2 regions of the Tissierella sp. QWL-11 genome follow, and region 2 is predicted to be linked to the other one. Evidence: a T-box and tRNA genes for the amino acid it is inferred to sense, from the RefSeq annotation. Region 2 holds a T-box; the other holds one or more tRNA genes.
What was found. The T-box of region 2 lies ahead of aspS (aspartate--tRNA ligase). A T-box ahead of a tRNA ligase gene usually reads a tRNA of that ligase, here a tRNA-Asp.
Positions count from the first base shown of each region.

Region 1: it has a tRNA-Asp gene. The T-box ahead of aspS (aspartate--tRNA ligase) is inferred to sense a tRNA for this amino acid. The anticodon was not compared.

Region 1 covers NZ_CM178750.1:1,907,978-1,911,363, reverse strand. Annotated here, with positions in the region: rRNA gene AC4PG3_RS09415 (23S ribosomal RNA) at 1-1,312, shown strand, start outside; rRNA gene rrf (5S ribosomal RNA) at 1,348-1,464, shown strand; tRNA gene AC4PG3_RS09405 (tRNA-Asn) at 1,575-1,649, shown strand; tRNA gene AC4PG3_RS09400 (tRNA-Leu) at 1,666-1,755, shown strand; tRNA gene AC4PG3_RS09395 (tRNA-Met) at 1,792-1,868, shown strand; tRNA gene AC4PG3_RS09390 (tRNA-Glu) at 1,942-2,016, shown strand; tRNA gene AC4PG3_RS09385 (tRNA-Val) at 2,040-2,115, shown strand; tRNA gene AC4PG3_RS09380 (tRNA-Asp) at 2,135-2,211, shown strand; tRNA gene AC4PG3_RS09375 (tRNA-Thr) at 2,223-2,298, shown strand; tRNA gene AC4PG3_RS09370 (tRNA-Tyr) at 2,335-2,419, shown strand; tRNA gene AC4PG3_RS09365 (tRNA-Gly) at 2,429-2,502, shown strand; tRNA gene AC4PG3_RS09360 (tRNA-Arg) at 2,525-2,601, shown strand; tRNA gene AC4PG3_RS09355 (tRNA-Gln) at 2,606-2,682, shown strand; tRNA gene AC4PG3_RS09350 (tRNA-Lys) at 2,716-2,791, shown strand; tRNA gene AC4PG3_RS09345 (tRNA-Ser) at 2,836-2,924, shown strand; tRNA gene AC4PG3_RS09340 (tRNA-Ser) at 2,930-3,020, shown strand; tRNA gene AC4PG3_RS09335 (tRNA-Ile) at 3,075-3,151, shown strand; tRNA gene AC4PG3_RS09330 (tRNA-Phe) at 3,204-3,279, shown strand; tRNA gene AC4PG3_RS09325 (tRNA-Trp) at 3,292-3,366, shown strand; tRNA gene AC4PG3_RS09320 (tRNA-Ile) at 3,382-3,386, shown strand, end outside.
Region 2 covers NZ_CM178750.1:1,426,237-1,429,622, reverse strand. Annotated here, with positions in the region: gene aspS (aspartate--tRNA ligase) at 1-1,481, opposite strand, end outside; T-box leader at 1,525-1,718, opposite strand; gene AC4PG3_RS06825 (NAD(P)-dependent malic enzyme) at 1,765-2,937, opposite strand; gene AC4PG3_RS06820 (MBL fold metallo-hydrolase) at 3,068-3,386, opposite strand, start outside.

The DNA.
Region 1 (3,386 bases), 480 kb from region 2:
ATCGAGTATTTAACTACCCGTACCGTAAACCGACACAGGTAGGCGAGGAGAGAATCCTAAGACGAGCGGAAGAACCTTTGTTAAGGAACTCGGCAAAATGACCCCGTAACTTCGGGAGAAGGGGTGCCAGAGAAGGATAGATTGCACAATCGAAAGATCATCTGGCCGCAGTGAATAGGCCCAAGCGACTGTTTACCAAAAACACAAGTCTCTGCTAAGTCGAAAGACGAAGTATAGGGGCTGACACCTGCCCGGTGCTGGAAGGTTAAGGGGAAGAGTTAGGAGTAATCCGAAGCTTAGAACTTAAGCCCCAGTAAACGGCGGCCGTAACTATAACGGTCCTAAGGTAGCGAAATTCCTTGTCGGGTAAGTTCCGACCCGCACGAAAGGTGCAACGACTTGGGCACTGTCTCAACAAAGGATCCGGTGAAATTGTAGTACACGTGAAGATGCGTGTTACCCGCGACAGGACGGAAAGACCCCGTGGAGCTTTACTGCAGGCTGACATTGGATTTTGGCATAACATGTACAGAATAGGTGGGAGACTAAGAAACCAGGACGCTAGTCTTGGTGGAGTCAAATGTGGGATACCACTCTTGTTAGGCTAGAATTCTAACCTGGTACCATTATCTGGTATAGGGACACTGTCAGTTGGGCAGTTTGACTGGGGCGGTCGCCTCCTAAAGAGTAACGGAGGCGCTCAAAGGTTTCCTCAGCACGGTCGGAAATCGTGCGAAGAGTGTAAAGGCAAAAGGAAGCTTAACTGCAACACCTACAAGTGGAGCAGTAACGAAAGTTGGACTTAGTGATCCGGTGGTACCGCGTGGAAGGGCCATCGCTCAACGGATAAAAGCTACCCCGGGGATAACAGGCTTATCTCCCCCAAGAGTTCACATCGACGGGGAGGTTTGGCACCTCGATGTCGGCTCGTCTCATCCTGGGGCTGGAGTAGGTCCCAAGGGTTGGGCTGTTCGCCCATTAAAGAGGCACGCGAGCTGGGTTCAGAACGTCGTGAGACAGTTCGGTCCCTATCCGTCGTGGGCGTAGGAAATTTGAGAGGAGCTGTCCTTAGTACGAGAGGACCGGGATGGACAAACCGCTGGTGTATCAGTTGTCTCGCCAGAGGCATGGCTGAGTAGCTAAGTTTGGAAGGGATAAGTGCTGAAGGCATCTAAGCACGAAACCCCCCTCAAGATAAGATTTCCCATCAATAGAGTAAGACTCCAGGAAGACCACCTGGTAGATAGGTCTAAGGTGAAAGAGTAGTAATACTTGAAGCTAAAAGATACTAATAAGTCGAGGACTTGACCAAATAATGATCAAAGATAAATTGCTAAGTAGTTTTCGTCTGGTGACGATAGCAAGAGGGACACACCTGTAACCATACCGAACACAGAAGTTAAGCCTCTTAACGCCGATGGTACTTGGGTGGCAACGCCCTGGGAGAGTAGGAAGTCGCCGGGCTTTATAACCTAACCCAATGAGCAAAAGCGAATTGTAGGTAGGTTAAAGGCAATGAGCACCAAATTTGCACGACCGTAGGAAGTGAACAAATTTGAGTTGCGAAACTGCATTCTTAGGTAGCTCAATGGTGGAGCAACCGGCTGTTAACCGGTAGGCTGTGGGTTCGAGTCCCACCCTGAGAGCCATAGTATAAATTGAAGGGCCGGAGTGGCGGAACTGGCAGACGCACAGGACTTAAAATCCTGCGACCCTTAAAAGGTCGTACCGGTTCGATTCCGGTCTCCGGCACCAAGTTTTACTTAAAGTAAGATTAAGTGTGCCACATATCGCGGGATGGAGCAGTCTGGTAGCTCGTCGGGCTCATAACCCGGAGGTCGTAGGTTCAAATCCTGCTCCCGCAACCATAAAAACTCTTTTAAGATAGTAGTACTCTATGAGTGCAACCAAAAATCTTTATAAAATACTTATTAATTGTATGGCCCCATGGTCAAGCGGTTAAGACATCGCCCTTTCACGGCGGTATCCGGGGTTCGAATCCCCGTGGGGTCACCATTTTAAAACTTTATATAATTAATGGGCGCATAGCTCAGTTGGGAGAGCACCTGCCTTACAAGCAGGGGGTCACAGGTTCGAGCCCTGTTGTGCCCACCATTAATTTAGTATTATTCGCGGCCTGGTAGTTCAGTTGGTTAGAATGCCAGCCTGTCACGCTGGAGGTCGAGGGTTCGAGTCCCTTCCAGGTCGCCATTTTAAATTATGCTGGCGTAGCTCAGTTGGTAGAGCAACTGACTTGTAATCAGTAGGTCGGGGGTTCAAGTCCTCTTGCCAGCTCCAACAAAATAATAGTAGTATCATTTAGATACTACATAGGGAGGAGTACCCAAGTGGCTAAAGGGGACGGACTGTAAATCCGTTAGCTCTGCTTTCACTGGTTCAAATCCAGTCTCCTCCACCATTATACCATGCGGGTGTAGCTCAGTGGTAGAGCCCCAGCCTTCCAAGCTGGTTGCGAGGGTTCGATCCCCTTCACCCGCTCCAATAAAAACATTTTATTAATTATGCGCCTATAGCTCAGCAGGATAGAGCAATGGACTTCTAATCCATGTGCCGGGGGTTCGAATCCTCCTAGGCGCGCCATTATTGGGGTGTAGCCAAGTCGGTAAGGCACTAGACTTTGACTCTAGCATTCCACAGGTTCGAGTCCTGTCACCCCAGCCAAATAAATATGATTTTTTAGTAATGCATTTTCATGATCCATTAGCTCAGCCGGTAGAGCACCTGACTTTTAATCAGGGTGTCCGGGGTTCGAATCCCCGATGGATCACCATAATTTGTCTAAAGCCATAGACAAATTTTAGTTTTCTAATACCTGGAGAGGTACCGAAGTGGTCATAACGGGGCGGTCTTGAAAACCGTTAGGGTGCAAGCCCACGTGGGTTCGAATCCCACCCTCTCCGCCAAAGATGGAGAAGTACTCAAGTGGCTGAAGAGGCTCCCCTGCTAAGGGAGTAGGTCCTTCACGGGGCGCGAGGGTTCAAATCCCTCCTTCTCCGCCATTAACACTTCTCGTAAAAACAAGGTGGATATTTGAAGTTGCCCATAATATATTGGGGCCTTTAGCTCAGTTGGTTAGAGCGCCCGGCTCATAACCGGTAGGTCCGGGGTTCGAGTCCCTGAAGGCCCACCATTTTTTTTTATCTACATATAAGCAGAGTGATAATGAAAAAGTTTCATTTTTAGCCCAGATAGCTCAGTCGGTAGAGCAGTAGACTGAAAATCTACGTGTCGCTGGTTCGATTCCGGCTCTGGGCACCAAATTAAAAAAATAGGGGTGTAGTTCAGTGGTAGAACGTCGGTCTCCAAAACCGAATGCCGTGGGTTCAAATCCTGCCACCCCTGCCATAGAATTAGACTTTAGGGCC
Region 2 (3,386 bases):
ATACTTCCTCCACCCATCTCATCTCCATTTATGACTATATCATAAGCCTTAGCTCTTACATTTTCAGGATGAGTTTCTAATATTTCTATATCATCTTCCATAGGACTTGTAAAAGGATGATGCTTAGCTACATATCTATTCTCTTCTTCATCATATTCAAACAATGGGAATTCAGTAATCCAAACTAAATTTATCTCATTTTTATCTATTATATCTAGTCTCTTAGCAATTTCATTTCTTAAATTTCCAAGTGCTTGATATACTATAGAATCTTTATCAGCTACAAATAGTAATAAATCTCCTTTTTCTCCATTCATTCTATTTAAAATATTGTCTTTCTCTTCCTCACTTAAAAACTTAGCAATAGGAGAAGTTATACCTTCTTCAGTAATCTTCATCCAGGCTAATCCCTTTGCTCCATAAGTCTTTGCAAATTCTTCTAAGGAAGATATATCCTTCCTAGTGAAACTATCTGCATATCCCTTTGCATTTATCCCTCTAATGCTTCCACCATTGTTAATAGTTGATGCAAATACTTTAAACTCACTATTTTTAACTAAGTCTGAAATATTGACTAATTCAAATCCAAATCTTAAATCAGGCTTATCTAATCCATATTTTCCCATTGATTCTTTATAAGTCATTCTCTTGATTGGAAGTTCTATTTCTATCCCTTTTAATTCTTTGAATAATTTATATAGAAATTTTTCATTTACTTTTATTATGTCTTCTACATCTACAAAGCTCATTTCAACATCTATTTGTGTAAACTCAGGTTGTCTATTCGCTCTTAAATCCTCATCTCTAAAACATTTTACTATTTGGAAGTATCTATCCATACCTGATACCATCAGCAGCTGTTTCATTATCTGTGGTGATTGGGGTAAAGCATAAAATTCTCCTGGATTGACTCTACTTGGCACTAAATAATCCCTTGCTCCTTCTGGTGTTGGTTTTGTAAGCATGGGAGTTTCAATTTCATGAAATCCATTTTCATAAAAGAAATCTCTAATAACTTTAGCAGCTCTAGATCTTAATTTCAAATTCTCCTGCATAAATGATTTTCTCAAATCTAAATATCTATATTTAAGCCTCATAGATTCTGATACACTGTCATCATCTTTAATATATATAGGTGGAGTCTCAGATTCGTCTAATATTCTAAGTTCTTTTGCTAATACTTCCACTTCTCCTGTAAGGATATCCTTATTTATAGACTGTCTCTCCCTTACTTCTCCTCTAATTGCTATAACATACTCTGATTTTAATTTATTTGCCTTTTCTAGTATTTCTTCATCTAAAGTATCATCAAATACTATCTGAGATATTCCTGATGTATCCCTTATATCTAAAAATATCAAAGAACCTAAGTTTCTAGATCTTTGTACCCATCCCATAAGTATTACTTCTTTTCCTATATCCTTTTTTCTCAAATCTCCACACATATTGGTTCTTCTTAAATTTCCCATTGTCTGTATCATAATCTTCCTCCTTTAAAAAAATATAAACCTCTCATCTCTGAAATTCAGGGACGAGAGGTTAACTCGCGGTGCCACCCTAATTAGGCAATCCTCACTTAATTTTATAACGCATATATGCGAACAATCATTACAATTGTTTGCTCTAAGATGTCTAGATTAAATATTAGTATCAGGTCCCACCTTTCCTGACTCTCTAAAACTAAGGGATTTAATCTCTTTTCTTATCTAAGCAGTATATTCGATTTTAATAATTATAAAACATATTGTAGTTTATGTCAAGAGACTAAGCTCTAGCTAATCCTGAATCCTTTGCAGCTTTTTTAACTGCCTCTGCAACTTTTTCTGCTACTTCTTTATTTAAAGCATTAGGTATTACAAATTCTTCAGAAAGATCTTTTTCATCTACCATGTCTGCTATAGCATAAGCTGCCGCAATATTTATAGTGTTATTTATATCACTTGCTCTAACATCTAATACTCCTCTAAATATTCCCGGGAAAGCCAATACATTATTTATCTGATTTGGAAAATCAGATCTACCAGTACCTACCACTCTAGCTCCTGCATCCTTTGCATCATCAGGAAATATCTCAGGTGTTGGGTTTGCCATTGCAAATATTATAGAATCTTTATTCATAGATCTTACCATATCTTTGTCTACCACATTACCTGCAGAAACTCCAATAAACACATCTGCTCCTACCATAGCATCCCTTAAACTTCCTCTTTTGTCTTCTTTATTAGTTATCTCCGCTAATTCTTCTTTTACACTATTATTTGTAGGAGAGTTTTTGTATATAATTCCTTTTCTATCACACATAATTACATTTTTAACACCTAATCCTAAAAGCATTTTTACTATAGCTCCACCTGCTGCACCACTTCCGTTTACTACAACTTCTATATCTTCTATTTTTTTGTCTACAACTCTTAATGCATTTATAAGACCAGCACTTACTACTACAGCTGTCCCATGTTGATCATCATGGAATACAGGTATATCTAGTTCTTCTTTTAATCTTTTTTCAATTTCAAAACATCTAGGAGCAGATATATCTTCAAGATTTATTCCTCCAAAAGTAGGTGATATTCTCTTTACAGTTTCAACAATTTCGTCTACATCTTTAGTATCAAGTAGTATTGGAATTGCATCTACATCCCCAAATTCTTTGAATAATATAGACTTGCCTTCCATTACAGGCATGGCAGCTTCAGGTCCTATATCTCCAAGTCCTAAAACTGCAGTTCCATCGGTAATTACTGCTATCAAATTACCCTTTGCTGTATATCTGTAAACATTTTCCCTATCCTCATTTATCTTCCTACATGGTTCAGCTACTCCAGGAGTATAAGCTATACTTAAATCATCTCTTGTTTCAACTTTCACTTTAGAAATAACTTCAACCTTACCTTTGTTTTTTTCATGCATTTGTAAACTCAATTCTGAATAATTCAATCTTATCATCCTTTCTTTGGTTAAAATACATTAATTAAGTATTATGTATAAATACATTAGTTATAATTACACATTTATTATATCAAATTTAAAAACTTTATCAAGATATTATCAAACTTAAAACCCATACTTATATTATGTATGGGTTTCTAATCTTTTCATCACCTATAGTTGAATTATCTCCATGCCCCGGTAAAACTATAGTATCATCTTCTAGTGTTAATATATTTTCATTTATTGAATTCATTAACATATTATAGTCTCCACCTGCTAAGTCAGTTCTACCTACAGACCCTTTAAATAAAGTATCTCCCGTAAAAAGGTGATTACCTATTTTTAAACAAATTCCTCCTCTAGTATGTCCTGGAGTATGAATTACATCTATCTTTAAATCACCAAACTCTATAGTATCTCCATCTTGAAGAACTTCATCTGCCTCTATTGATATA